4 regions of the Pseudarthrobacter sp. S6 genome follow, and region 2 is predicted to be linked to each of the others. Evidence: riboswitches for the same ligand, from Rfam matches in the RefSeq annotation. Region 2 holds a riboswitch; each other region holds the start of a gene.

Region 1 (7,303 bases), 1.6 Mb from region 2:
GCCGGCCGCGGGCATCCCTCGGCGACCCTCAAGCTGTGTGGTCGGCTCTATCCAGCACCTGTCCGCATGTTCGAGCCCATCAGGCGGGAACGGCGCGCCGTGAACCTAGTCCAGAAGGCGGACACCCGCCGTCGCGCGTTAGAGCTCCAGCCGGAACACCCACAACAGCGCGTCCTCGCGGTCCACCACGATCAGCGCGGTTCCGGTCGGCTCCGGCAGGATGGCAACGTCCGTGGTGTCCACGCCGGCAGCCGCCTGCGCGTCCAACATCTTCCGCGCCGGCACCATCCTCTGCATCACCGCGCCCACCCTGGACTGCTCATCACCGGCCGGTCCCTGCAGGGCGTCTCCAGCGCCGGCTTCGCGCTCGCCTACATTGTCCTCAACGAGAACCTGCAGGCCAGGGTGTTCGGCACGTCCGTGGGCATCATCGCTGCCATCAACGGGGGAGTGGGCGGCTACGTGGGCCAGCTGATGGCCCAGCCCCTGGGCTTCCGGTCCATGTTCGCCGTGGTGCTCGTCCTCACCGCCATCGCAGCCACCTGCATCATCGAAATCACCACGAGGGGTATCCAACCAGTCACTGTTCGCGCAAGATAAGCGCCATGAAAAAACTTATAGTGGCCAGTTTCGCAGCGGCAACGATGGCGCTTGGCGGAATCACCGTGGCGGCCCCGAGCAACGCAGCTCCCGAGTCCTCACACATCGTCGGACAGATCATGGTCAAATTCCGTGACAACGCCGCCGCGCCTGACGTCCTGCGCCAGCATGGCCTGAGCGACGGCGGCGGCATTGGCAGCACGGGCGCCCGCCTCATCAAAGTACCTGCGGGCAAGGAACTGCAGCTCGTCACCGCCTTGAGCCGGAACCCGGCAGTGGAGTACGCCGAGCCGGACCAGCTGGTCACTGCCGCTACCGATGATCCTTTCTTCGGCCGCCAGTATGCCCTGCAGAACAACGGTCAGTCATTCTTCAACAACAACCCGGACTATCTGGTGGAGGTGGCCGCGGGCACACCGGACGCCGACGTGGACGCCGTCGAAGCCTGGACCCGCTCCAAGGGGAGCGGCGTCAGAGTGGCCATCATCGACTCCGGGGTGGCAGTGGACCATGCGGACATTTCAGGCCAGGTGGTTGCGCGGACCAACCTCACCGACAAGCAGATCGTGAATGCTGAGGACTACGACAAATATGGCCACGGCACCCACGTCGCCGGCATCGTCGCCGCCGTCCATAACACCGCCGGTGTGGCCGGTGTGTGCCCGGAGTGCTCCATCCTGGACGTCAAAGTCCTCAACGACTCCGGGACCGGCTCCAGTTCGGCCATTGCCAAGGGCATCGACTGGGCGGTGGAAAATGATGCAAAGGTGATCAACATGAGCCTGGGACAGCGCGTCTCTTCACGCACCCTGGAAGCTGCGGTCAACAAGGCGTGGGAGGCGGGGAGGGTCATCGTTGCCGCTGCCGGGAATGGCGGTACCCAGGCCAAAATTTACCCGGGCGCGTACCCGAACGTCATCGCGGTTGCGGCCACGGACAACAACGACCTGAAGGCATCCTTTTCGACGTACGGCAGGTGGGTGGACGTGGCGGCTCCGGGTGTCAGCGTGTTTTCGACGTTCCCGAATCATGAGTTCACGCTGGGTAGCCAGAACAACCGCGCGAAGGGTTACGACATTGCCAGCGGAACCTCCATGGCTTCGCCTATCGTGGCCGCAGTTGCCGCGCTGGTGTGGATTACGCCCGCAGGCACGTCAAACACGACAGTCCGCAAACAGGTGGAATCCTCTGCCAAACCCATAGCCGGCACAGGCAGCTACTGGGTGCATGGCCGGGTGGACGCTTGCAAAGAGGTTGGGTGTGTGAAGCCAGGGCCGTAACGGGCGCTGTTGTTGATGACGATAGCAAGGCCCGCGTGCCGGCCGGACATTTTTCCACTGTCCACCAGAGAGTAGAGTTGTGCGTTAGTGACACGGGGTGCCCTGCTGGTAGGGGCTGAGAGAACACCCGTTGAACCTGATCTAGTTCGGACTAGCGAAGGGATGTCGCGGATGACTATTCGCCTGACGCCTAACCATGCTTGGACCATGCTCGAACGTGTCCGGGAAACCACGCCGCTGATCCAGTGCCTGACCAACACGGTGGTGACGAATTTCACCGCCAATGTGCTGCTTGCCCTAGGCGCGGCACCGGCGATGGTTGATGTCCCTGCTGAGGCAGGGCCGTTCGCACGGGTTGCGTCCGGAGTGTTGGTGAACGTCGGCACTCCGCATGAAGAACAGCAGGCCGGCATGCGCGAGGCGGTGCACGCCGCCACGGAGGCCGGGACACCTTGGGTCCTGGACCCAGTGGCTGTCGGCGTTCTGCCGGTCCGCACGGCCCTCGCCGCCGAGCTGCTGAATTACCGGCCGACGGCGGTGCGCGGCAACGCGTCGGAGGTCTTGGCGCTTGCCGGCGAAGGTCAGGGCGGACGCGGCGTCGACGCCGTGGACGGGCCCGAAGCCGCGCTTAAAGCGGCCAGCGGCCTTGCCCGCCGCTACGGCTCCGTCCTTGCGGTCTCTGGCCCCACAGATGTCATCACGGACGGCACGGACGTCATCCGGATCAGCAACGGCCACCCGTATCTGACCCAGGTCACCGGGGGAGGCTGCGCCCTGGGTGCGGTCACCGTCGCTTTCCTCGCCGTCGACGACGATCCGCTGGCTGCTGCTGCGGCGGCCACCGCCGTCTACACTGTGGCAGCAGACATGGCAGCTGACGGCGCCCGCGGCCCGGGCAGCTTTGCCGTCGCATTCCTTGACGCTCTGGCAGGTATTGACGCTCGAACGTTCACCTCCCGCGTGGTCATTTCATGACCGGTGGGGACTGGGCGCCCGGACGTATTGAGGGCATCTACTTGGTGACCGACACCCAGCTGTGCGGTTCGCGGGGAGTGGTGGAGACCGTCCGCGCGGCGGTGGCCGGTGGCGTTCGGGTAGTCCAAATCCGCGAGAAAACCGCCAGCACCGCTGATCTGTACCAGCTGGTCCTGCAGACCGCGGACGCCGTCGGGCACGCGGCTACGGTGCTGGTGGATGACCGGATCGACGTGTTCCTTGCCGCCCGCGCGGAAGGGGCCGCCGTGCATGGAGTCCATGTTGGGCAAAGCGATCTTCCCGTGGAACGGGTCCGGGCACTGGTAGGCCCGGACGCCGTCGTCGGACTAACGGCGAACACCCCAGGCCACCTGGAAGTGCTGCATGCCCTGCCGCCGGGGACGGTGGACTACCTGGGGGTAGGGGTCATCCGGCCGACCGCCACAAAGCCGGACCACCCGGCGCCGCTGGGCGTTGACGGATTCGGGCGGATCGCGGCCGCCACGCCCCTGCCCTGCGTAGCGATTGGCGGGATCGAATCCCCTGACGTTGATGCGCTGCGTGCTGCCGGAGCGGCGGGCATAGCAGTGGTCTCTGCCATCTGCGCCTCTGATGATCCAGAGCGCAGCGCCGAAGAACTTGTGGCCCAGTGGGGCCGTCAGAACACCAACCGATAGAAAGCGGAAAAACCATGCAAATCCCAGAACAGCTCGTCCTCGTTACCGGCGGCGGACGCGGCCTCGGCCACAGCATCGTCCAGGCCTTTGCCGAGCAAGATGCCCGGGTTGTCATCAATTACCGCAACAGCGCCGAGGAGAGCGAAGCCCTGGCAGCAAAGTACGGTCCCGGCCAGGCTGTGGCCCTGCAAGCGGACGTGACCGACGCCGACCAGGTGGCCGCTATGCTCACCGACGCCCAGGAACATTTCGGCAGCCCCGTCACCACCGTGGTCAACAACGCCCTGGCCGACTTCTCCTTCAATGGCGACGCCCGTTCCTCCGCGGCCGGCATCACTTGGCCGGAATTCGAAGCCCAGTTTTCCGGCAGCGTCCGCGGCGCGCTCAACACCACCCAGCAGGCCCTGCCGGGCATGCTGCAGAACGGGTTCGGCCGGATCATCAACATCGGCACCAACCTGTTCCAGAACCCGGTGGTTCCCTACCACGACTACACCGCCGCGAAGGCCGCGCTGCTGGCCTTGACCCGGACCATGGCCGCGGACCTGGGCCAGCACAACGTCTCGGTGAACATGGTCTCCGGCGGGTTGCTTCGCACCACCGACGCCAGCGCCGCCACACCCGAGGAAGTCTTCGACTACATCGCCGCCGCCACGCCCCTGCGCAAGGTCACCACGCCGTCCAGCTTTGCTGACGCCATCCTCTTCTTCGCCTCCCCGTGGGCACGCTCCGTCACCGGCCAGAACCTGGTGGTCGACGGCGGCCTGGTCATGAACTAGCGGAAAGGGACGGCCATGCAGGACACGGACGGAACCCAGCGCCAACTCCATTTCAACGCCTTCCTTTTCGGCTGCGGCCACCACGGGGCCGCCTGGCGGAGGCCGGACTCGCCGGTCGAGCGGCTTAGCGACATTGCCTTTTATGAGCAGCTGGCGCAAAGCGCCGAACGTGGACTCTTCGATGCGGTGTTTTTCGCCGACGGCCACAGCGTGGGCGATCCGGACCAGGGACCGAGGTGGTTCCTTGAACCGCTGACCGCCCTGGCCGCCATGGCGCGTGCCACCAGCAAGATAGGTCTGGTCAGCACCGTATCCAGCACCTTCTACACGCCCTTCCACGCCGCGAGGATGTTGGCATCCCTCGACCACATCAGCGGTGGGCGGATGGGCTGGAACGTGGTGACGTCTATGTTCGACGCCGAAGCGCGCAACCACGGGCTGGACGCGATGCCCAGCCACGGGGAACGGTATGCGCGGGCGGCCGAATTCATCGACGTGGCGGTGCGGCTCTGGGATTCATGGGCTGATGATGCGCTGGTGATGGACCGCGCCGGCGTTTACGCTGACCCGGACAAGCTTCAGCCACTGCATCATGTAGGAAGTCATTTCCGTGTTGAGGGCTCGCTGACGGTACCCCGGCCGCCCCAGGGCCGGCCAGTGCTGTTCCAGGCAGGCGCCTCGGAACAGGGACGCGATCTGGCAGGCCAGTATGCCGAGGGGATCTACGCCGTGGCGTATGACCTGCCCTCCGCGCAGGACTACTACGCCGACATGAAAAGGCGAATTGCGCTGGCCGGTCGAAACCCCGACAACGTGGCGATCATGCCCGGCCTGGTCACCTACATTGGTGCTACCGAGGCGGAGGCCCGCCGCAGGCAGGCCGAGGTGGACGCGCTGCTCCCGGCCGCGCACTCGCTGGCGCAGCTCGGCACCTTCATCGGCCAGGACTGCAGCGGGTGGGAGCTGGATGCCCCAGTGCCGTCCCTGCCGCCAGCCAGTGAGTTCACCGGACCGCAGGGGCGCTACACAACCATCCTGCGGATCATCGAAGCGGAAAAGCCCACGGTGCGGCAACTGCTGGGCCGGCTGGCCGCCGGCGGGGGACACTGCACCATGGTGGGAACACCGGAGCAGATCGCCGACCAGATCGAGCTGTGGTTTTCATCAGGTGCCGCCGACGGCTTCAACCTGATGCCACCACTGCTGCCGGAGTCCCTGGACGAGTTCGTGGACCAAGTGATCCCTGTCCTGCAGCGCCGGGGTCTCTTCCGCAGCCGCTACACCGCGGGAACACTGCGCGGACACCTGGGCCTTGAACGGCCCGCCGCCGTCGGCCGGCGGGGCTGAGGATCACTTGGGGCCGACCTTACATCGCCCGCCAAAGGGCTACGTCTACCCAACCAGCACGTCGTTCGCGATGCTGTTAATGCCGGACTTGGTGATCAGTCGAGGACGCAGCGGTTGCTACCTGATTGCGTTCAGGATGCGTAGGCGGCGTGCCTCAAATAATTCCAGGCTGTCCAGGCTGTCCAGGCTGTCCAGGCGGTAACGCTTGTACGTGGGCACGTCGGAGGGCAGCACCGGCAGGCTGGCGCAGAGCAGCCAGATCATGGTGGACAAGCTGACGACGGGACGGCGCGCTAACCTCGGCCAGCGAATAGGCAGAATCGATTCCGCAACCATGGTTGCTGTGGAGCAGTCGCTCGCCGTCTTCCTCGGCCTGGCACGCTGACGGAGGTCGACGGCGGCAGGTGGTCCCGCCGTCGTCGTTCCATCCGTTGCTGCTGGCGGAGGCGCGCACGTTCGACGGCGAACTGGGGCTCCTGCGTTCGCGCGGCGTTGAGGTGGTGGTCCTGGACGATCAGCGGTGCGTGGACATGATGCGCACCTTCCAGGCCGACAACCCGGAGCTGTGGGCGGAGGACATTGCTGAATAGGCCCCGGGCCTGTTCTCGAGGCCATCTGACGATGTTGGCGCGGCCGATTGGACGTACGTCACCAGCCGGTGTAAGGGTGGACAGATGAATGCCGACATCAACTTCTATTTCGACCCGGTCTGCCCTTTCGCCTGGATGACCAGCAAATGGGTGCGGCAGGTGCAGGCCCAGCGTGACTACACCGTGGACTGGCGGTTCATCTCCTTGCGCCAGGTCAATGCCGATATTGACTATGACGCCCATTTTCCGCCCGAGTACGAAGCCGGACACACCGCCGGGCTCCGGCTTCTGCGGGTGGCGGCCAAGGCACGTGCGGAGCACGGCCGTGAGTCAATCGCCCGGTTGTACAAGGCATGCGGCACACACATCTTCGAAACCGCCCCGGACACGGACCAGGGCACCGAGGAAGAGGTGCGCGAGCGGCGCGGCACGCGTGAGTTTGTGGAGCCGGTCCTCGCCGAGGCCGGTTTGCCCCTGGAGCTCGCGGAAGCTCTCGACGACGAGTCCTGGGACCTCGAAATTCGGCAAGAAACGGATGAGGCGCTGGCCCTGACCGGTAAGGACGTGGGAACACCCATCATCCACTTTGAGCCACCGGCCGGCGTGGCCTTCTTCGGCCCGGTGATCAGCCGGCTGCCGGACGGGGAGTCGGCCGCCGAGTTGTGGGACCACGTGGTGGGGCTGGCACGCTTCCCTGGATTCGCCGAGCTCAAGCGCAGCCTGCGCGAGCAGCCTCAGCTTCCTGCTTTCGGGGTCGCCGCGGACACCGTCGGTCAGCAGGAGGACTGGCACGGCGGCAGCCGGCGGCAGAAGAAGTGAGCGGTTGTAAGGATGGACCCATGCATCAGACCAGCATCCGCCAGTACCAGGAGTCCATTACGGTCCAGGCGTCAGCCGAGACCCTCTACGACCTGGTCTCGGACATCACCCGCACCGGCGAGTGGAGCCCCGTCTGTACATCGTGCTGGTGGGACGACGAGGAAACGGCAGGCCAGCCCGGGGCCTGGTTCACCGGGCGCAATGAGCTGCCGCAGCGGACCTGGGAGACCCGGTCG
Region 2 (7,303 bases):
GCCCGGATTAGGCGATGTGGTGAAAGCACTCCGGCCCCTCCACCGTTGCTGGTGGAAGGGCCGGAGCAAAAACTGATGTTGCTGAGCGCTTAACGGCGGCGGTCGGTATCGACGACGTCGACCCTGACCGGTTCGCCGTCTGCCAGTGCTGCCACAACGGTGCGCAATGCCCGTGCGGTACGGCCCTGGCGGCCGATCACCCGTCCCAGGTCATCCTGATGAACACGAACCTCGAGGGTGTCCCCGCGGCGGTTGTTCTTCGAGCTGACCTTGACATCGTCAGGCGAATCAACGATTCCCCGGACAAGGTGTTCGAGCGCTTCTGCCAGCAATCTACTCAGCCTCGGTGGTCTCTGCTTCGGCCGGGGCCTCGGCTGCGTCAGACTGCTTTGACTTCTTGGTGATGGCTTCCGGGATAATCACGGAACCCTTCTCCGGGGCAACAAAGGCAACCTTCGGAGCTTTGGTCTTCAGGGTGCCTTCCTGGCCCGGGAGGCCCTTGAACTTCTGCCAGTCACCGGTGATCTTGAGGATCGCGGCAACCTGCTCGGACGGCTGCGCGCCGACGCCGAGCCAGTACTGGGCACGGTCCGTGTCAACCTCGATGTATGAGGGCTCTTCGGTGGGGTGGTACTTGCCGATCTCTTCGATGGCACGGCCGTCACGCTTGGAGCGTGCGTCCATGACGACGATGCGGTAGTACGGTGCGCGCATCTTGCCAAAGCGCTTAAGGCGAATCTTTACGGCCACTTTTGTGGTCACTCCTGTTTCAGAAAAGGGGTAAACCGACGTTCTGCACCCGTGGGGCGGGCCATACTTGAGGGTTCAAAGGACAGGATCCGGACGCGGAGAGAGGGGCCACGCAGATCGAGTACCTGTTTATTGTGCCAGATCAGCGGCCGGATTTCGACTTGACACGTCGGGATGGGGCAGCCGGTCGGACCCGGCGGGCCACGGCCGGCCTACGACGACCAGACGTAGACACCGGTGCGCGCGGCGTCATCGATCGAGTTCGCCAGCTCGGCGACCTTCTTGACGTACGTCCGGGCCTCGGCCACGCCGAAGGGCATGTCATCCTGGGCGGCCCACTTTTCAGCGACGTCATCCAGGACATTACCCTCCCCCTCAGTCTCATAACTGAGCAGGTCGGCCAGCGCACGCACCATGGCCGGCGGAACCCCGAGAAGGGAATCACTCGCCACGTCCACCATGGCCAGTTCATAGTCCGCGCCGCCGGCGTGCACCGCAGCACCGGCAAGATCGCCGAGCTGCTCGATTTCGAAATCGCTGATTCCGGGAATCCGCAGACCCTCGCCCGCCGGGGAGCCGCCCGCATCCAGGACGACGGCCCGCTTCAGCGCGGCATCGTGAGTGGAAACAAAAATTTCAGTGAAGCCCATGGGAACAGCCCTTATTCCGTCGACGGTGCGGCCCGGAAGGGCTGCATCAGGTGCCGCCCCGTCCGTTCAGAATCAGCCTAGTACAAGGCAGGCCGCTCTTTTGGCATCCGCACTCAGCGGACGGCGACACGGATATTGTTGCGCCACGGGTCCTCGAAGCGAAGCACGGCGCCCGTGTGGTGCGAGGCTACACCGGCGACCATCAGGCGGTCGGCGAGCGCTCCGACGTCATCCCCGGAAGGGACCTCGATGAGCACTTCGCCCAGGCCCAGGGTGTCCCTGCGGGGACCGGCTCCGCGGCTGTTCCAGACGTTCATGGCCATGTGGTGGTGATACCCGCCCGCCGAGACAAACAGCGCCTGCCCGTGCCAGCCGGCGGTCTTTTCGAAGCCCAGCGTGCCCACGTAGAAATCGTGCGCTGACTGGACGTCGCCCACCTGGAGGTGGACGTGGCCCACGCCGGCTTCGCTAGCCCGCTGGCCGGCCACGGATTCCTGGGTCAGGTGCTGCTCGAGGTAGCGCTGCGGCGGCAGTGCCCGGCTGTCCATCACTACAGCCTTCCCATTCCAGGACCAGTTTTCGCGGGGTCTGTCCCAGTACAGTTCGATGCCGTTGCCTTCGGGGTCATTGAAGTAGAAGGCCTCGCTGACGAGGTGGTCGGCGCTGCCGGTGAAAGACCGGGGTTCGTATTGGGCCGCAGAGGCCACCGTGGCAGCCAGCGATGCCTGGTTGTCAAAGAGCAGCGCGGTGTGGAACAGCCCGGCCTCTCCCCTGCCAGGAAGGATCAGCGAAGGGGCGGCCGCGAGATGGACGAGCGGGCGTTGAAGGCGGCCAAGGTAGACGCCGCCGTCCTCTTCGGCCACAACCTCCAGGCCGAGTGCGCGCTGGTAATAGTCGGTCATCAGCTTCATGTCGCCCACCTTGAGCATGACGGTGCCCATGGAGAGGTCGGCGGGAAGGAGATCCCGGCTGGTGGCTTCTGCAGTCATTGAACGCTCCCGGTCCGTTGGCCTTCGGGGCGAAGGCGGCCATGCCACTAATTTACTTGAAGCTTCAATTTAATTCAAGTGGTTGGAGGGGCAGATTGCGACCCCGGTCCCGTGATTGCCGTCACCTGGCCGCCCTCGGCCTGTGGTAGTTTCGAGTTGACCACACGGGAGCCCTTGTAAGGGCTGAGATCGGGCTGACGCTGCCTGCGACCGTTGAACCTGTCCGGGTAATGCCGGCGAAGGAAGTGAGTATTCATTGAATACACAAGAAACACAGCTGATCCCTGCCCAAACTGACGCCGACCAGGATCAAACGTTCCAGCCTGAAACCCAGTCACTGAAGTCCCACTCACTGGCGTTCATCACTGATGACGCCACCGGAATCCGGGTTCCCGTGACCGAGATCGCACTGGAACCGTCGCCGAACGGCTCGGCGAACGGGCCTTTCCGGACCTACCGCACGGCCGGGCCGGGCAGCGATCCGGTGGTGGGCCTTAACCCGTTCCGCTCGGAGTGGATCACCGCCCGCGGCGACACCGAGCCCTACAGCGGACGGGAACGGAACCTGCTCGACGACGGCAAGTCGGCCGTGCGGCGCGGCGCAGCCTCTGCGGAGTGGAAGGGGGCACAGCCGGTGCCCCGCCGCGCCGTCGACGGCCGGAACGTCACCCAGATGCACTACGCACGGCAGGGTGTGGTGACCACGGAGATGCAGTTCGTTGCCCTTCGCGAGAACTGCGACGTGGAGCTTGTCCGAAGCGAAGTCGCTGCCGGCCGCGCCATCATCCCCAACAACATCAACCACCCGGAATCCGAACCGATGATTATCGGCAAGGCGTTCCTGGTCAAGATCAACGCAAATATCGGCAACTCCGCGGTGACCAGCTCCATTGCCGAGGAAGTGGACAAACTCCAGTGGGCCACCCAGTGGGGCGCCGATACGGTGATGGACCTCTCCACCGGCGATGACATCCACACCACGCGGGAATGGCTCATCCGCAACTCCCCCGTGCCCATCGGCACGGTGCCCATCTACCAGGCCTTGGAGAAGGTCAATGGCGAGGCCAACGCACTGACGTGGGAAATCTTCCGGGACACCGTCATTGAGCAGTGCGAGCAGGGCGTGGACTACATGACTATCCACGCCGGTGTGCTGCTGCGTTACGTGCCGCTGACGGCCAACCGCGTCACCGGCATCGTCTCAAGGGGCGGTGCGATCATGGCGGGCTGGTGCCTGGCCCACCACCAGGAAAACTTCCTCTACACGCACTTCGACGAGCTGTGCGAGATCTTCGCCAAGTACGACGTCGCGTTCTCCCTGGGCGACGGACTGCGCCCGGGAGCCACCGCGGACGCCAACGATGCCGCCCAGTTTGCGGAGCTGGACACGCTCGCGGAGCTTACGCAGCGGGCGTGGGAATTCGATGTGCAGGTCATGGTGGAGGGTCCCGGGCATGTCCCGTTCCACCTGGTGCGCGAGAACGTGGAACGCCAGCAGGAGCTCTGCAAGGGCGCCCCGTTCTACACACTGGGGCCGCTGGTCACGGACATTGCCCCGGGCTACGACCACATCACGTCCGCCATCGGCGCCACCGAAATCGCCCGGTACGGCACCGCCATGCTTTGTTACGTCACGCCCAAGGAGCACCTTGGCCTGCCGAACAAGGACGACGTGAAGACCGGGGTGATCACCTACAAGATCGCCGCCCATGCAGCCGACCTCGCCAAGGGCCACCCCGGCGCCCATGAACGGGACGACGCCCTGTCCAAGGCCCGGTTCGAGTTCCGCTGGCGCGACCAGTTCGCGCTGTCCCTGGACCCCGTCACGGCGGAGGCCTTCCATGACGAGACTCTGCCCGCCGAACCGGCCAAAACCGCACACTTCTGTTCCATGTGCGGCCCGAAGTTCTGCTCCATGAAGATCAGCCAGGACATCAGGGACGAATACGGTTCCGCAGATTCGCAGGCGGCCATCGCCGAGGCCTACAGCGGGATGCGCGAAAAGAGTGCGGAGTTCCTGGCCGCCGGCGGGAAGGTCTACCTCCCGGAGCTTCGGATTCCGGCCGGGAGCTGACGGCTCAGGAAGCCTGAACCGAGCGTGACCTGCCTACGGCGGCGATGAACGACCGGATGGCACGGTCACCTTCGACAGAGTCCTGGGGCCGGTGTCCTCCCGCAGCAATGCGGTGCAGGGCACCGGTTTCCTGCAGATATCCGGCGATCTCCTCGTAGAGCGGTTCCCAGCCGCCCGTCAGGACCATGGTGGGGACGCCCGGAACAATATGCAGCGGGGCCTCCCAGGACGGCGCCTGCAACCGGAGCCGGCGCGCCGACCGTTTTTCCTCCGGCGTGGCGGGCTCCTGCAGGTCTGCCGCGAACATTCTCCGCACGAACTCACGCTGGAAATCATCATCACTGAGTTGGTGCCGGGCATCGAACAGCGGTTGCATCAGCGCCCTGTGAGCAGACGTGGCCGGCTGTTCGGCGGTCAGAGACAAGCACGCCGGTTCAATCAGCGTCAGGGAAAACACCAGATCGGGGCGATCGACGGCGGCCATCATGGCCGCAATGGCACCCTCGGCGTGGGCCACAACATGGCCGCCGGCGGCACCGCGGCCGTCATCGGCCAGAGAGCTCAGGATGATGGCGGTGTCTTCGGCGAACGAGGACTCCAGGGGCTCAGCAACGGGGTCAAAGCCGTGCCGCCGCAGGAACAGGGCGTCGTACGTCAGCGCCATCCCGTGCTGACGCGTCCACGCCGCCGCACCGAAAGGTCCGGCGCCGTGCACGAACACTACCCGCTGTTTGAACATGACCCAACCCTATTCCACGGCGCCGACATCCCGATTGGGCAGCAGTATGTGTCGGCGTGAGTGCTCAACACAACACCTGCAGCTACCCGGCCCGGCGGGGTGGTTACTTGCCGAGGAACTTGTCGAATCCCTTGGGCAGGTTCAACTGCGAAGGGTCGAAGTCGCCACCCTGCTGGCCGAACGACGCCCCCGTGGGGAGAGCTTTCGCCGCGCCGGCCCGACGGGCTTCGGCGTCCTTGAGCTCCTGGGCAGCCTTGGCAGGGTTGCCTGAGCGGGCCTTCTTCTTCGGGGCGTTCTTGCCGCCCTTCCGCGCGCTGCCGGGGCCGCCCATGCCGGGCATCCCCGGCATTCCGGGCATACCGCCGCCCTGGGCCATCTTCTTCATCATCTTCTGGGCCTGGCCGAAGCGCTCCAGCAGGCCGTTGACCTCGGACACGTGCACGCCTGAACCGCGGGCGATGCGTGCCCGGCGGGAGCCGTTGATGATCTTCGGGGCGACTCGTTCGTGCGGCGTCATGGATCGCACGATCGCTTCGACCCGGTCAATCTCGCGCTCGTCAAAGTTCTCCAGCTGCTCGCGGATGTTCTGCGCACCGGGCATCATCATGAGCATCTTCTTCATGGAGCCCATGTTGCGGATCTGCTGCATCTGGGAGAGGAAGTCATCCAGGGTGAAGTCTTCCTGGTCGGCGAATTTCTTCGCCATCCGGGCGGCTTCGTCCTTGTCCCAGTTCTTCTCGGCCTGCTCAATCAGAGTGAGGACGTCACCCATGTCCAGGATGCGGGAGGCCATGCGGTCCGGGTGGAACAGCTCGAAGTCATCCACGCCTTCGCCGGTGGAGGCGAACATGACCGGCTTACCGGTGACCGACGCGACCGACAATGCGGCACCACCGCGGGCGTCGCCGTCGAGCTTTGACAGCACGATTCCGGTGAAGTTCACACCCTCGTCAAACGCGACAGCCGTGTTCACGGCGTCCTGTCCGATCATGGCGTCAATCACGAACAGCACTTCATTGGGGACGATGGCGCGGCGGATCTGGCTCGCCTGCTCCATCATCTCGGCGTCAACGCCAAGGCGCCCGGCGGTATCAACAATCACGACGTCGTGCAGCTTCTGGCGCGCTTCGTCGACGCCGGCGCGGGCGACGGCGACCGGGTCACCGGCGGGGTGCTCCAGTTCCGAAGTGGCTCCGGGGTGCGGCGCGAAAACGGGCACGCCGGCACGCTGGCCCACAACCTGGAGCTGAGTGACGGCATTGGGCCGCTGAAGGTCACATGCCACCAGGAGGGGGCTGTGACCTTGAGCCTTGAGCCATTTGGAGAGCTTGCCCGCGAGGGTGGTCTTACCGGCACCTTGGAGGCCAGCCAGCATGATGATGGTGGGTCCGGACTTGGCCAGGCGGATGCGGCGGGTCTCGCCGCCGAGGATCTCAACGAGCTCCTCATTGACGATCTTGACGATCTGCTGGCTGGGGTTCAGCGCCCCCGAAACCTCTGCCCCGAGGGCACGCTCGCGGATGCGGGCCGTAAATTCACGCACCACGGAAACGGCGACGTCGGCATCCAGGAGGGCGCGGCGGATTTCCCGGACTGTGGCATCAACGTCGGCCTCAGTGAGGCGGCCCTTGCCACGGAGATTCTTGAAGGTTGCTGTCAACCGGTCAGAGAGTGAATTGAACACGCGCCGCGCACTTCTTTCAGTGGATTTACAGGGGGGACTCGACTATCTAGGGTACCAAGTCGGGCTTGCCGGATGGCATGCTGGCAGGGTGACGAGCCAAACAAGTGTAAAAACCCTGCTCATTCTCGGCGCCTCAGGCGATCTGACCGGCCGCCTCCTGCTGCCGGGACTGGCCCGGTTGGTGGCTACCGGCCGGACTGATGGCCTGACCCTGGTGGGCGCCGGATCCGACGCCTGGACGCCGGAACAGTGGCGTACCCGGGTCCACGAGGCCTTCGCCCCAGCTGCGGAGGCCGCCAACACGGTTGGAAAAAAGGCGCTCACCGCCTTGGCTAAGGCCACCGCTTACCACCAGCTTGATGTTACGGCGGAAGGAGCCCTGGCGGGACTGTTGGCCGGGCTGGACGGCCCCACCGC
Region 3 (7,303 bases), 1.3 Mb from region 2:
TGCGTTCTCGGTGACGGTGTCTCCGCGCTCCGTCAGCACAAAGGAGCGGTCATGAGTGTCCGGCGGCGGAGCCTGGACGGCGTAGAAACCGGCCGTGGCTTCCACTGAGAGCCCGAACTGGCGCAGCGCCTGCATATGCGGCTCAACGGTGCGCGTGCCCAGGTCGCACCCGCCCGCATACGGCAAGCGGTATTCCGCGGATTCGTCCAGGAGCGGGCCCAGGAGCATGATGACGCTGCGTGTGCGCCGCGCGGCGTCCACATCCATGGCGTCAAGGTCCAGGACGTCCGGGCGGCGGAGCTCGAGGTCTGTGTCGTTAAGCCACGTGCACTCGACGCCGATGCTGGTCAGGACCTCGACGATTCGGTTGACCTCTTCGATCCGGGCGAGTCGGCGCAGGACGGTGGTGCCGCGGTTGATCAGGCTGGCGCACAGCAGCGCCACACCGGCGTTTTTGCTGCTGTTGACATCCACCGCCCCGGAAAGCGTGCGGCCGCCTTCGATCCGCAGGTGCGTCATCTGCGGTCTGCCCACTTTGACGATGCTGCGGTCGAGAATGGCTTCGAGCCGCTGGATCATTTTCAGGCTCAGGTTCTGCTTGCCCTGCTCCATCCGGGCGACGGCGCTTTGGCTGGTTCCCAGCGCGCCCGCGAGCTGGCCCTGGGTCCAGCCTTTCTCGGTCCGGGCGTCCCTGAGTGTGGCGGCGATATGCTCGGCGGTTTCCTGAATCATATACAAGAAATATCACAAATGAGCTAATGCCAGAGTATTTGGCTCTCAAGTCACGGCGCGGCGGCCGGAATACCCGCCCCATGCGATATTCGATACACCGCACACTGCAGACAGGGCGCCCCGGCAGGATCGAGCTAACGCCAGACGAAGTTCCAGGTTCCCATCGCGGCCGCGGCAACCACGGCCGCCGCCGCGATCAGCACGCCGCCCGCCAGCACCCAGGCGTCCAGCGCCGAATAGGTGGATTCCCGGGCCCACGTCCGCTGCCCGGTGCCAAAACCGCGCGCTTCCATGGTGACGGCCAGACGGGATGCGCGGCGGATGGCCTGGACCAGGAGGCCAAAGCTCTGCCCGAGGGTGGCCCGCAGCCGTTGCAGCGGGGTGCCCTGCGAGCCCACCCCGCGGGCCCGCCGCGCCATGCCGATGGTCTGCCACTCCTCGGCCATAAGTCCCACCAGGCGCATCGCGGCCAGCGTGCCGAGGACAAACCGGTGCGGCAACCGGGCTCTCTGGGCCAGCGCGTCGGCGAGATCGGTGGGGTCCGTGCAGGTCATGAGCAGGATCGCCGGGAGGGCAATCGCGAGGCCGCGGAGCATAAAACCGATTCCCAGCTGCAGGGAACCTTCGCTGATGGACCAGATCCCGACGTCGAGCAGTACAGCGCCGCTATCGGCCGCGACGATCGCTGTGCTCCAGCCGCCCAGGGCTGCCGCGATAATGAGCGGCCAGCCGCGCTGCCACAACAGGCGCAGGCTAAGGCCCGCCAGCGGGAAGAGCGCCAGTTCCGCCGCAATCGCCACCGAGGCGGACACCCAGTCGATGGAGAGCGCCAGCACCAGCGTGATGAGGAAAACGACGGCGAACTTGGCCAACGGGTTGGCGCGCGTCAGCGGTGCCTGGTTGCCGCGGAGAGTCAGGGCATCCCTCATGCCGCACCCGCTTCCTGGCGGGCGCCGCCGCGTGAGGCCGGGCCAAGCCGCAGTTCGGCCCCGCCCAGGACGGCGCTGAATTCCTGGTCGTGGGTCACGGAAACTACGGAGGTCCCGGCGTCCAGCAGTTCGGAAAGGAACGATGCGAGCTCGGCCCAGGTGTTGGCGTCCTGGCCGAACGTCGGCTCGTCCAGCACCAGCACACGCGGGTGGGCCGCCAGGACGGTGGCCACCGACAGGCGCCGCTTTTCGCCGCCGGACAGTGTGTACGGATTGGCTTCCACCAGGTGCGTCAGGCGCAGCCGTTCCAGCAGCTCTTCGACCCGCTCCTCGCCATGGCCCAGATGCCGCGGACCGAACATCAGTTCGTCCAGCACCCGGCCGGTAACGAACTGGTGCTCGGGCTCCTGGAACACGGTTCCGATGCGGGAAATCAGTTGGTGGGCTTTCCATTTGAACGGATCGATCCCGGCGCCCGCGGAAAGCTCGACGGCGGCAGCCACCTTCCCGGCCACCGGCGCCAGCAATCCGGCGAGCGTCAGCGCAAACGTTGACTTCCCGGCGCCGTTGGGCCCCGTGATGGTGAGTGCGTGGCCGGAACGGACCTGGGCTGTGATGCCCTGCTGCACCGGCACCGGTGGGATGGTCCGGAAGCCGCGGCGCCGCGGACGCTCACGGGAGACTGCCAGGTCCGCGGCGGCCAGCAGCAGCTCACCGGAGCCTGCGGACGCGCGGCTCCGGGTTGCCGGAACATACCCCGGCACCCAGACGCCCGCACCGATCAGCATGTCCCGTGCGTCCGCGAGCACCTGATCCGGCGGCCCGTCCAGGAGGACAGCGGATGTAGCGGCCAAACTTCCTGCGGAGCCCGCAGCGGAGCCCGGCTGGAGCACCACAATCCGGTCAACCAGGTCCTTCCAGACGGACACGCGGTGTTCCACCACAACGAGTGTGGCGCCGGTTTTGTCCAGGCAGCGGCCCACAGCGTCCCGGACTTCCAGCACGCCGGCGGGATCCAGGTTCGCGGTGGGCTCATCCAGCAGGATCAGCCCGGGCCGCATCGCGAGGATCCCGGCCAGCGCCAGACGCTGTTTCTGTCCGCCGGACAGAGCCGACGTCGGGTGGTCCAGCGGGAGCCCGGCGGCACCTGGCCCGCCGTCGGCGTCCACACCAGTGCCATTGGCGTTCAAAACAGCGCCGGCCCCGGTACTTCGCAGCCCGACGTCGTCGAGCGCTTCATGGACGCGCCGCCAGATCTCGTCCCGTGGAACGGCGAGGTTCTCGGCGCCGAAGGCGACGTCGTCACCCAGGCGCGACAGAACTACCTGCGTTTCGGGGTCTTGCTGCATCAGGCCTGAGCGGCCGCGCTGCCCGCGGGGAACCACCCCGTCGATCAGCAGCGAACCGGTTTCGTCGGCGTCGTCTCCTTCATCCCCCAGCACCCCCGCGAGCGCGTGCAGCAGCGTTGACTTGCCCGCGCCCGACGGGCCCAGCAGCAGCACCCGCTCGCCGGGAGCGATGTCGAGGTCGAGCCCATGGACGGCGGGGGCGGAACGGCCGGCATGCCGCCAGCCCCAGCCACGGGCGGATACCGTGGCGGGGCGCACTCCGGAAGCGACGGCGTCGGAAGCGGTCATCAGTTGAAGACGGGCTCCGACGCTGCCTTCCGGGACGCGAACGAGCTCAGCACACCGGTCTTGGCCAGGCCGCGCGTGGCGATCCAGGACAGCGCGCCCGCAATCACCGCGCCGGAGATGGTGCAGAACACGATGTAGGCGAGCTTGTCGCCCGGCTCGTAGGCGATATTCCAGCCCCACGGCAGAAACGAGTCGTTGAGGCCGCAGAACAGCCCCGCCCCGGCACCGGCAAGCAGAGCGGCGATGAGGTTGTATTTCTGGTGCAGGGAGGATTTGAACCGGAAGTTGCCGTACACCAGCAGGAAGAACACCAGTTCGGCGCCCAGGCCCTGGAGGAGTCCGGAGATCAGCACCGTGGCGCCGTACTGCGAGCCCATGATGAGTTCGCCGGTGGCGGCCACAGTTTCGCAGAAGAGCGCCGCGCCGGGTTTGCGGATGATGAGCATGCCCAGCACTGCCGGGATCATCCAGCCGCCGGCGATCAGGCCGGTCAGCGGGGGGTAAACGGCATTCATCGGTGCGGAAACGATGCCGGCGGCTTGGGACCACGCCCAGAAGATCACGCCGCCGGTGATGGCGATGAGCGCCGCCACCACGATGTCCACAACACGCCAGGTATTGCCGGTCTTTTTGAATGCTGCAGTTGTCATATTGTCCTCCTGAGGAACAGGAGGGGAAAGTGCCCCGGTAAGCGGCGCTGCCGCCGTTGCCGGACCCTTCGAGAACTCGACTCCCTTGCGCCGGTACTAACCGGATCAGGTTCGAGGGTCTGCGGCTGTCCGCACTCTCAGCGCCGGCCTGCGGGTCCCTGGCAATGCCAGTGATGTCCGACGGCGGCGCTCCCCTGTCGTAATAAATCTGCCCTGATGGGCGTGCTCCAGTTTACACCGCGGGCGGGGTAGATTGTGGGCCATGACTGCCAACAACCCGACTGTGACTGCGTTCAATCCCGATGCGACGGTGCCCCAGCCGGCGGGGCTGCTGGAGGCCCTGATCGCCCGCATCGAGGGCGAGGTCAGCGAGCTGCAGTTTCCCCATTTCACCAGGGATGATTCCCTCAACCTGGGGCTGCTGCTGGTGGAGCTCGGCAAATCGCGCCAGCTGCCTATCGCGATCGACATCACGAAGGGTGACCAGGTCCTTTTCCATGTTGCCCTGGACGGGGCCACCCCCGACAACGAGCACTGGATCCGGGCGAAGCAGCGCACCGCCGCCAGGTATGAGATCCCGTCGTTGCTGGTGGGCCTCCGCGGCCGGCTGCACGGCGGCCGGATCGAGGACCACGGCTGGTACGACGAAACCGTCTACGCGGCCCACGGCGGCTGCTTCCCGGTCTACGTCACCGGCGTGGGTGCCGTAGCCACGGTGACGGTCTCGGGCCTGCCCCAACAGCAGGACCATGATCTCGTGGTGGAGGCCCTGCGGGAGATTCTGGAGTCGATGCGGCCGGGTTAGGCTAAAGGCAGTCCCGGATCCGCTCACAAGGAGTTCAACGAATGAACCTGTTCATCAAGCTGCTCGGCACTGCAATCAGCCTCGGCGCCGGATTCGTCGGCACCAAGATGGTCAATACCGTGTGGGAAAAGTCCACGGGCCGGAAGCCTCCCACCGGCAAGGATGAAGACACCCCCACGAGCCTCCGCTCGGCGCTGACGTTCGCGCTTATTTCGGCCTCGGTCAGCACCATCATCCAGGTGCTGGCCAACCGCGGCACACAGCGGGCCATTACCCGCTTCGCCAAGTCCCAGGACATCGTCTAAGCGCACCACCAACCCATGAGTTTTTGTCCAGCTAAAGGCCTCCAACCGGCACTGACGCCGTGTTATCTGGACAAAAACTCGCGCGCGGGGCGGAACACTAGCATCGACGAATGAGGCTCAGCCCCGCCGGCCGCCGTCGTCCGCTTCATCCCGGGAGGAGTCATCCCGGGCGGATTGTGCCGCCTTCTGAACCACGGCGTCGAGTTCATCGGAGCTGAGCAGCTCGCGGTGCAGGTGCTTGGTGCGGTACCCGGCGCGGCCCACCATGTGGGCAGAAACCGGCACGGTCAGCAGCTGGAAAATCCAGGCCACGAGCAGCGCGGGCCACACCCACCAGGTGCGCATCTGCAGGCCGATGGCCGCAAGGAGCAGGAACAGCCCCAGCACCTGGGGCTTGGTGGCCGCGTGCATGCGGCTGAGCAGGTCCGGAAAGCGGAGCAGTCCGACGGCGGCGGCGAGGGACATGAGGGCACCCACCAGCAGGAACACCGCCGACACGGTATCGATGACGTTATCAACCACGCCGGCCTCAGGATTCATTGGCTTGCTCCCGACGGTCGGCCACAAAGCGCGCAACTGTCACTGACCCGATGAAGCCGACAATGGACAGCGCCACCAGCAGCATCAGGTTGTTCAGGTGCCGGTTGACGGCCATATCGATACACAGGGCCGCGCCGAGGATCGCAAGCAGGACGTCGGAGGCCAGCACCCTGTCCAGCAGCGACGGGCCGCGGGAGATCCTGATGATGGCTCCCGCCGCTGCCAGCGAAAGAATGACTGCCGTAACAGCCAGAACGGTCTGCATCATGCTGCGGCCTCCTGCCGGATTGCTTCGAGTTCTTCGCGGGAACCCATGATCCTGATCAGGTCCGCCTCGATCGAGCGGACTTCCCTGCGCAGGTTCGCGACCTCTTCCGGGCTGCTGACGTTGAGCCCGTGGAGGTACAAGGTGGACGTTGACCGGTCCACTTCCACCACCAGGGAGCCCGGGATCAGGGAGATCACATGCCCGGTGGCGGTGACCATGAGGTCCTGGTGGCTCCGCAACGGCACTGCGACGACGGAGCTGATGACCCGGGGGCCGCGGACAGCCGCCAAGTACATGACCTCAACGCTCGCTGCCGCCACCCTGCCCAGGAAACGCAGGGCAAATGGCACGGCGTGAAGAATGTTGAAGCGGCCGCTGACTTCTACCGGCGGCAGGTAGAACATCCGGGCCACGAGCACGGCCAGCAACGCGCCGAACAGCAGGTTGCCGGGGCTGAGGTCCTGCCACAGGGCGCCCCAGACGATCACCAGCCATACCAGCAGGGGCAGTTCCTGGCGCAGGGAAATCCGCCGGCGGCTCATTTGCCTCCTCCGTCTTTCAGGGCCATCGGGGGAACCTGCGTGTCCTCGCCCAGAACGGCCTGAATGTAGGCGGATCTGTCCAGCATTTCGTGGGCGGCCTGGTCCGAGACGGTGAACAACGGGCCGGCGAAGACCGTCAGTGACACGCCCAGCGCCACCAGGCCCAGCGTTGAACCCACCATGGTCCGGGGCAGCAGCGTGACGTTCTTGCGGCCGGCCCGGCTGCCGGTGTCCGAATCCTCGGGCGCGGCCAGCAAGACGGGGTCCGGGTGCTCGGCGTCCGAGGGCTTGCGCCAGAACGCGCGGTTCCAGACCCGTGCGACAGCCAGCAGGGTCAGGAGGCTGGTGACCACGCCGCCGATCACCAGGGCGTAGGCCAGCGGCGTGCCCAGTTCGATGCCCGCCTGGATGAGCCCCACCTTCCCCATGAACCCGGAGAACGGCGGGATCCCGGCCAGGTTCATGGCGGGGATAAAGAACAGCAGGGCCAGCATGGGTGACAGCTTGGCCAGGCCTGCCAACCTGTCCACGGAAGAGCTGCCGCCACGGCGTTCGATCAGGCCCGTGACCATGAAAAGGCTGGTCTGAATGGTGATGTGGTGGGCCACGTAGAACACGGCGGCGCCAAGCCCGGCCACCGAGGACATAGCCAGCCCAAACACCATGTATCCGATGTGACTCACCAGGGTGAAAGACAACAGACGTTTGATGTCGCTTTGCGCCAAGGCGCCAAGGATTCCCACCACCATGGTCAGCAGCGCCGCCACCATCAGCGGAGTGTTCAGGCTGTCCCCCGGGAAGAGGAGGGTCTCCGTGCGCACCATCGCGTAGACCCCGACTTTGGTCAGCAGGCCGGCGAATACCGCGGTGACCGGCGCGGGCGCCGTGGGGTAGG
Region 4 (7,303 bases), 320 kb from region 2:
TTTCGCCAGCCTACCGGCGATGACGGCGTGTTTGAAGGCCTCCCCCATGAGTGCCGGGTTCTGCGCACGCGTGACCGCGGTCGCCAGCAGCACGGCGTCACAGCCAAGTTCCATGGCCAGTGCGGCGTCGGATGCCGTGCCGATGCCTGCGTCCAGCACCACGGGCACCGAGGCGCGCGAGACGATCAGTTCGATGTTGTGTGGATTCAGGATTCCCAGGCCGGTGCCGATGGGCGCTCCGAGCGGCATAACCGCGGTAGCACCCAGATTTTCCAGCCGCAGGGCCAGGACCGGGTCATCGTTGGTGTAGGCAAACACTTTGAAGCCGCGGTTTACAAGCTGTTCCGTGGCGTCCACCAGCTCCACGGCGTCCGGCAGCAGAGTCTGTTCATCGGCGATGACTTCCAGCTTGAGCCAGTCGGTTTCCAGCGCTTCGCGGGCGAGTTCCGCCGTCATAACCGCGTCCCGGGCGGTGAAGCAGCCTGCAGTGTTGGGCAGGATCCGGATCCCGTGGTCCACCAGGAGCTGGAAAAGGGACCCCGATTCGGCCGGCGAATAGCGCCTCATGGCCACGGTGGTCAGTTCGGTTCCGGACGCCAGCAGGGCAGCGCCCAGCCCGTCGAGGCTCGGGGCTCCCCCGGTGCCCATGATGAGGCGGGAGCCGAGCTCGACGCCGTCGATCATCAGCCCGTCAGCGGCTTCGGGCAGGTTCTGTGAGCTGATGTTGCTGGTTACTGTCATGGTGTCAGCCTCCCTGGACTGCTGTGACCAGTTCGACGTCGTCACCTTCGGCGAGCGCCGTGACGAACCACTGGCTGCGGGGTACTACTTCGGAGTTATGGGCGACGGCGACGCCGAGTTTCTGCCCGTCTGTCGCCTGACCGTTGGCTGCGAGGGGGCGGCCTGTGATCTGACTGATAAGGGTGGTGATGGAGGCTTCGTCCGCCACGGAATGGCGCGAGCCGTTGAGGGTGATGTTCATGCTGATTCCTTCTGAGGGTCGAGGTCCTTCATGTTGCTGATGTCCTTGGGTGTGGACTGTGTGCCGGTTGTGCGGTGCTGTCTTGAAAAGCGGGCCGGGTTGAGCGCCCCCCAACGAGGATCCGTCCGGCCGTCGAGCAATTCCCGGCAGATCGCTGCCGCCGCCGGAGCAAGGAGCACTCCGTGACGGAAGAACCCGGTGGCAATAATCAGTCCGGCAATGTTCTCCATGCTCTCCTGGTTTCCTGTTCCTGGTGCGGAAACCGGTACGCGGCCCAGGAGCGGCGCGTTGTCCGGGGTCGCCGGCCTTGCCCGTGCCGTGCATTCCAGGAGTTCAAGCTCCGAGACGGCCGGCACCAGGACCTGGGCGTCACGCAGCAACTGGTAGACGCCGCCGGCCGAGACAGCACCATCGCCTGTCCCGGCGAGCGCGTCCTCCCGTTGCGTCGCCCCGATCACCACCGTGCCGTCCCCTCTGGGAACGATGTAGACCGGCACACCATGGACTATTCCGCGGACTGTCGAGGTGAGGAGCGGACGCAGGTGCTCCGGAACAGCAAGGCGCAGGATGTCACCGTAGACGGGTCGCAGGGGCAGGTGCAGCCCAGCAGGCAGGCCTTCCAGCGACCCCGCCGCCAATCCGTTGGCCACAATCGTCTCCCCGGCGTGGACAGTTCCGCCGTCAGCGAGCACCACGCCGCAGATGCGTCCGTCCTCCCAAAGAACGGCGGCGGCCCGCTGGTCAACGGCGAATCCCCCGCGGGCACCGGCCACGGCGGTTTCTGCTCCCGGTTCGTGGACGGCCAGGACTTCCTGGAGGCACGCCACCAGCTTCCGTGGATCCACCTGGTGGTCTGCGGGGATGTCCAGGGCACAGGAGATGGCCGGGCTGAGCAGGGATTCCCAGGACCTGGCCTCACGGACAGTCAGGGGTTCCACCACCAGGCCGCTGGCCTGCTGTACGGCCCGGAGGTCCATCAGCGCCCTGCGGTCCGCGGCGTCCGCGCCGATGGCGAGGGTCGGCGTCGTCAGGTATCCGGTCTCGCCAGCCCCTGCCAGGGCGAGGTCTGCCGCGAAACCGGGCCACAGGCCGGAGGATGCAAGCATCAGCTCCAGGAGGTCTTCCTCCTGATAGTGGAGTTCGCTTACAGGTGCCAGCATGCCGGCGGCTGCCCAGCTGGCGCCTCTCCCGGGCGCGTCATCGATCAGCACAACGGAACGGCCGGACCGCCGGGCCTCCCAGGCTATGGCGTGGCCGATGACTCCACCGCCGATGACCGCCACGTCGGCGTGCAGCACCGGGTCCGGTCGGAATGATGCAGTCTCAGGCGGGCTGCTTATTGCGGGGGGCATATGGTTCCTTCCCTACGCCGGTACTAGCCGGATCAGGTCAAGCGGTCGGCTCTGACGCCCTCTCAGCCCGGCCGCTTTGTGACGGCTGCAACGGGCTCCCGCAGTACCTGCCCAGTTTAGGGGAATTAGGCTGGTTTCCATGAACTCGCAATCCTTCGCCGCTGCAGGCACGCCCTCAGCCAGCTCTTCCACACCCGAATCCTTGATCTCAACAGATCCCACCGGCGGCATAGGCCCGGGCCTCCCGCACAGCGCCCGGCTGTACCTCTGCACCGACTCACGCCGTGACCGCGGCGACTTTGGCGAGTTTGTGGACGCGGCTTTTGCCGGCGGCGTCGACATCATCCAGCTCCGCGACAAGGCGATCGAGGCGGCGGAGGAGCTGGAGCTGCTGGCCGTGCTTCAGGCCGCGGCCGAACGCCACGCAAAGTTATGGGCCGTCAATGACCGTGCAGATGTCGCTATGCTGTCCGGCGCCCCCGTCTTCCACATCGGGCAACAAGACCTGCCGGTCGCTTCCGCCCGCGCCCTGCTTGGGGCACCCACAGCGGTCGGGCTGTCCACGCACACCGCCGAACAGATCGAAGGCGCCATCCGGCTGTCCGGCGGGCTAACGTCCGAACGCGGCCTGGACTACTTCTGCGTCGGACCGGTCTGGGCCACTCCCACCAAGCCCGGCCGGGCCGGTGTCGGCCTTGAGCTGGTGCGGTACGCTGCCGAAGCAGTCCGCGCTGCCGGCGGCGCCCAGGCCACCTTGCCCTGGTTTGCCATCGGAGGCATCGATCTTGGCAACGTGGAGCAGGTAGTGGAGGCCGGTGCCGGCAGGATTGTGGTGGTGCGTGCCATCACCGAAGCCCCCGATCCCGCAGCGGCGGCTGCAGCACTCGTGGCGGCCCTGGACGCAGGCGCATCCTGACAATTCCCCGCGTGGCGGACCGTGGGCGTGCACGATCCATGCAAATCGGGCTAACCTGATTTTCGTGTCACATCATCGGTTGGCCCCCAATGTCCACGAGCAGACCAACGAGCTCGCGGCGGCACTGAGCGCCCTGCGGACCGAGCTGGAACTTCCCGGAACCTACCCGGCGGAGGCGGTCCGGGACGCGGAAGCGGCGGTGGCCGCACACGAGTTGCCGGGCGCTGACCTGACAGAGGTGGACTTCCTCACCATCGATCCGGCGTCCTCCACTGACCTGGACCAGGCGCTGTACATCGAGCGCGCGGACGCTGGCTACCGCGTGCTCTATGCCATCGCTGATGTGCCGTCCTTTGTCCGCCCCGGCGGCGTGCTGGATGCAGAGACCCGGCGCCGCGGCCAAACGTTCTACGCCCCGGACGGCCGGATCCCGCTGCACCCTGAGGTCATCAGCGAAGGAGCGGGCAGCCTCCTGGCCGGGCAGCTTTGTTCCGCCTACGTGTGGGAATTCGGGCTGGACAACACCGCACAGGTCTCCACGGTGAGTATCCGCAGGGCCACCATCCGCAGCAGGGCCAAGCTGAGCTACAAGGGAGTCCAGGCCGAACTCGACGCCGGGACGCCCGGTCCCGTGCTGCAGCTCCTGAAGGAAGTGGGGCTCAAACGGGTTGAACTGGAGCGGCAGCGTGGCGGCGCCAGCCTGAACATGCCCGAGCAGGAAATCGTGCAACTGCCCGACGGCGGCTACCGGATTGCCGCGGCACCGCAGCTTCCGGTGGAGGACTGGAACGCCCAGATTTCCCTGATGACCGGAATGTCGGCGGCGAACCTCATGTTGGCGGGAAAAGTTGGCATCCTGCGCACCATGCCGGCGCCGGACGAGCGCTCCCTGCGCCACTTCCGCCTCCAGACCGAGGCCTTGGGCAAGCCGTGGGACGGCAAAATCAGCTACGGCGAATACCTCCGCAGCCTTGATCCGACAGTGCCCCGGCAACTGGCCATCCTGCACTCCGCTGGCATGCTGTTCCGCGGTGCCAGCTACACGGCGTTTGACGGCACCGTCCCGGACGACGCCGTCCAGTCCGCCATCGGCGCCGCCTATGCCCACACCACAGCACCGCTCCGGCGCCTTATCGACCGCTTTGTCCTGGTAATCTGCGAAGCCTTGAGCAACGGCAAGCCGGTACCGGACTGGGCGCGGGAAGCCCTGCCGTCCCTGCCGGAGATCATGGCCGGATCCGACCAGTTGGCATCGCGGATGGAACGCATGGCGCTGGACACGGTGGAGGCCGCGCTGTTGGTCAACCATGTGGGCCAGGAATTCGAAGCGATCGTGATTTCCGGCTCCAAGCCACAAAAGGACAACGGAAACGGTAACGGGAAAAACGGCAACGGAGCCAGGAACGGCGCTGCGAAAAACGGGGCTGCGAAAAACGGGAACGGCCCCTCGGGGATCATCCAGATCGCCGAACCCGCCGTGACGGCACGCTGCGCCGGCGACCTGCAATCGGGCACAAAGGTGCGGGTCCGCCTGATCTCCTCCGATATTGCCGCGCGCGAGGTCCACTTTGAGCTGCTGGCCTGAACCATCAGTGCCCGGCCTGATCGGCCCAAAGCCGGGATTCCCGGTCCTTGCGGCTAGACTGAAGAAGTAGATATGGATGCCCGGTCGTTGATTTCCTTGATTTTGAATTCAACAAGCCCGCCCCTACGCGATCTTGAGATGCACCCGTTGGTCACCAGTGCCAGCATTTTGATAGCCCGCGATCGGCTTCCACTGGATTTGCTTGCGCGCCAGAGCGTGCTCCGGAACGGCCACGTTGGCCGGCCCGTTGAGCAGGCAGCGCCAATGCCCAAATGAATAAGGAAACTCCCCTGTGAGTGAATTGCATACCCACCAGATCCTGACTGACGACTCCGGCATCGAGACGATCGAACCCGAAGAAACCATCATCTCGGACGAGAAGCCGCACGAGATTGAGGAAAAATCCTTCGCTGACTTCAACGTCCGCGCCGACATCGTGGAATCCCTGGCCGACGCCGGTATCACCCACCCCTTCCCCATCCAGGCCATGACACTGCCCGTGGCGCTTTCGGGCCACGACATCATCGGTCAGGCCAAGACCGGCACCGGCAAGACCCTCGGCTTCGGCATCCCCGCCCTGCAGCGCGTGGTGGGACCGGACGACGCCGGCTATGACAAGCTCGCCGTTCCCGGCGCACCGCAGGCCCTGGTCATCGTGCCCACCCGCGAACTGGCCGTCCAGGTGGCCAACGATCTCCAGAACGCCTCCCGCAAGCGCAACGCCCGCATTACCACCATCTACGGCGGCCGTGCCTACGAGCCCCAGGTGGAGGCCCTGCAGAGCGGCGTCGAGGTGGTCGTCGGTACTCCCGGCCGCCTCATTGACCTTTACAAGCAGAAGCACCTCGTCCTGAAGAACGTCAAGATGGTCATCCTTGACGAGGCCGACGAAATGCTGGACCTCGGCTTCCTCCCGGACGTGGAAACGCTGATCGCCGGTACCCCCGCGGTTCGGCAAACGCTGCTGTTCTCCGCCACCATGCCCGGCCCGGTCATCGCCATGGCCCGCCGCTACATGACGCAGCCCACGCACATCCGGGCCGCTGATCCGGACGACGAGGGCCTGACCAAACGCGACATCCGCCAGCTCATCTACCGTGCCCACAGCATGGACAAGATCGAAGTTGTGGCCCGCATCCTGCAGGCCCGCGGCCGCGGCCGCACCATCATCTTCACCAAAACCAAACGCACCGCCGCGAAGGTTGCCGAGGAGCTGGTGGACCGCGGCTTCGCCGCCGCCGCCATCCACGGTGACCTGGGCCAAGGCGCCCGCGAGCAGGCCCTGCGCGCCTTCCGCAACAACAAGGTGGACGTCCTGGTGGCCACCGACGTCGCCGCCCGCGGCATCGACGTCGACGACGTAACGCACGTCATCAACTACCAGTGCGTCGAAGACGAGAAAATCTACCTGCACCGCGTAGGCCGCACGGGCCGCGCCGGCAACAAGGGCACGGCCGTGACCTTCGTTGACTGGGACGACATGCCGCGGTGGGGCCTGATCAACAAGGCCCTGGGACTCAGCGTCCCGGAGCCGGTGGAAACGTACTCCTCCTCACCGCACCTCTACGAAGAGCTGGACATTCCGCAGGGCACCAAGGGCCGTCTGCCCCGCAACAAGCGCGTGCTGGCCGGCGTCGACGCCGAGGTCCTCGAGGACCTGGGAGAGACCGGCAAGAAGAACACCCGCCCCAGCGGTGGCCGCGATGGCGGACGCGACAGCAGCAGCCACGATGCCGGCCGCACCGGTGGACGCGACAGCAGCAGCCGCCGCACCGGCGAGCCCGGCGGACGCTCCGGTGACCGCCGTCGTCGTACCTCTGATGCGGCGACGGCCGGCACCAGCCCCGCCCCGGAACCGGCCGCTGCGGCTCCAGCCGACGCCGAAGTGGACCCCCGTGCCCGCCGCAGCCGGACCCGCACCCGGCGCCGCAACGGCGAAGTAGTGGCTGGCGCCAACAACGGCCCGCAGCAGCGCAGCACCGAGGCATAACAGCGTCGATGACTGACACCGTCTGGGCGCCGGACGGCAGCAACCTGGTGGTTCACGCGGACAACGCGGAGTTCCTCCCCTCGCTGCCGGACGGCGCCTTCACCTTGATATACGTTGACCCGCCGTTCAACACCGGCAGGGTTCAAAAGCGCCAGGAAACGCGGATGGTGCTGAAGACCGACGGGGATGGCGACCGCGTGGGCTTCAAGGGGCGTTCCTACGACACCATCAAGGGCGCCCTGCACCGTTACGATGACGCCTTCAGTGACTACTGGTCGTTCCTGGAACCCCGGCTCGTGGAAGCCTGGCGGCTGCTGGCAGACGACGGCACGCTCTACCTCCACCTGGACTACCGGGAAGTCCACTACGCGAAGGTAATGCTGGACGCCATCTTCGGCCGCGAGTGCTTCCTCAACGAGATCATTTGGGCCTACGACTACGGTGCCCGCGCCAAGTACCGCTGGCCCACCAAGCACGA

Evidence for each region. A riboswitch is a leader RNA that binds a small molecule or an ion and turns the genes downstream of it on or off. The one in region 2 is predicted to bind thiamine pyrophosphate.
Region 1: it holds a riboswitch for thiamine pyrophosphate, as region 2 does, so the genes downstream of both, thiM (hydroxyethylthiazole kinase) here and thiC (phosphomethylpyrimidine synthase ThiC) in region 2, are expected to answer to the same signal.
Region 3: it holds a riboswitch for thiamine pyrophosphate, as region 2 does, so the genes downstream of both, ACQCS0_RS19330 (ECF transporter S component) here and thiC (phosphomethylpyrimidine synthase ThiC) in region 2, are expected to answer to the same signal.
Region 4: it holds a riboswitch for thiamine pyrophosphate, as region 2 does, so the genes downstream of both, thiO (glycine oxidase ThiO) here and thiC (phosphomethylpyrimidine synthase ThiC) in region 2, are expected to answer to the same signal.

What each region holds. Positions count from the first base shown of each region.
Region 1 is NZ_CP189581.1:1,157,898-1,165,200, forward strand. It holds gene ACQCS0_RS05640 (hypothetical protein) at 67-600, shown strand; gene ACQCS0_RS05645 (S8 family serine peptidase) at 606-1,880, shown strand; TPP riboswitch at 1,964-2,060, shown strand; gene thiM (hydroxyethylthiazole kinase) at 2,052-2,855, shown strand; gene thiE (thiamine phosphate synthase) at 2,852-3,532, shown strand; gene ACQCS0_RS05660 (3-oxoacyl-ACP reductase) at 3,547-4,311, shown strand; gene ACQCS0_RS05665 (LLM class flavin-dependent oxidoreductase) at 4,327-5,658, shown strand; gene ACQCS0_RS05670 (hypothetical protein) at 5,776-5,922, opposite strand; gene ACQCS0_RS05675 (hypothetical protein) at 5,921-6,043, shown strand; partial or broken gene ACQCS0_RS05680 (nucleoside deaminase) at 6,102-6,248, shown strand; gene ACQCS0_RS05685 (hypothetical protein) at 6,333-7,067, shown strand; gene ACQCS0_RS05690 (SRPBCC family protein) at 7,088-7,303, shown strand, end outside.
Region 2 is NZ_CP189581.1:2,750,582-2,757,884, forward strand. It holds gene ACQCS0_RS13170 (RNA-binding protein) at 90-332, opposite strand; gene rpsP (30S ribosomal protein S16) at 334-750, opposite strand; gene ACQCS0_RS13180 (hypothetical protein) at 963-1,400, opposite strand; gene ACQCS0_RS13185 (VOC family protein) at 1,514-2,389, opposite strand; TPP riboswitch at 2,544-2,651, shown strand; gene thiC (phosphomethylpyrimidine synthase ThiC) at 2,646-4,463, shown strand; gene ACQCS0_RS13195 (alpha/beta hydrolase) at 4,468-5,202, opposite strand; gene ffh (signal recognition particle protein) at 5,306-6,886, opposite strand; gene ACQCS0_RS13205 (glucose-6-phosphate dehydrogenase) at 6,975-7,303, shown strand, end outside.
Region 3 is NZ_CP189581.1:4,023,067-4,030,369, forward strand. It holds gene ACQCS0_RS19315 (UDP-N-acetylglucosamine 1-carboxyvinyltransferase) at 1-732, opposite strand, end outside; gene ACQCS0_RS19320 (energy-coupling factor transporter transmembrane component T) at 867-1,661, opposite strand; gene ACQCS0_RS19325 (ABC transporter ATP-binding protein) at 1,658-3,298, opposite strand; gene ACQCS0_RS19330 (ECF transporter S component) at 3,298-3,948, opposite strand; TPP riboswitch at 4,013-4,154, opposite strand; gene ACQCS0_RS19335 (heme-degrading domain-containing protein) at 4,211-4,753, shown strand; gene ACQCS0_RS19340 (DUF4235 domain-containing protein) at 4,795-5,058, shown strand; gene mnhG (monovalent cation/H(+) antiporter subunit G) at 5,176-5,598, opposite strand; gene ACQCS0_RS19350 (monovalent cation/H+ antiporter complex subunit F) at 5,588-5,866, opposite strand; gene ACQCS0_RS19355 (Na+/H+ antiporter subunit E) at 5,863-6,408, opposite strand; gene ACQCS0_RS19360 (Na+/H+ antiporter subunit D) at 6,405-7,303, opposite strand, start outside.
Region 4 is NZ_CP189581.1:3,071,817-3,079,119, forward strand. It holds gene ACQCS0_RS14605 (thiazole synthase) at 1-741, opposite strand, end outside; gene thiS (sulfur carrier protein ThiS) at 746-982, opposite strand; gene thiO (glycine oxidase ThiO) at 979-2,334, opposite strand; TPP riboswitch at 2,327-2,446, opposite strand; gene thiE (thiamine phosphate synthase) at 2,474-3,250, shown strand; gene ACQCS0_RS14625 (RNB domain-containing ribonuclease) at 3,315-4,835, shown strand; gene ACQCS0_RS14630 (DEAD/DEAH box helicase) at 5,128-6,825, shown strand; gene ACQCS0_RS14635 (DNA methyltransferase) at 6,834-7,303, shown strand, end outside.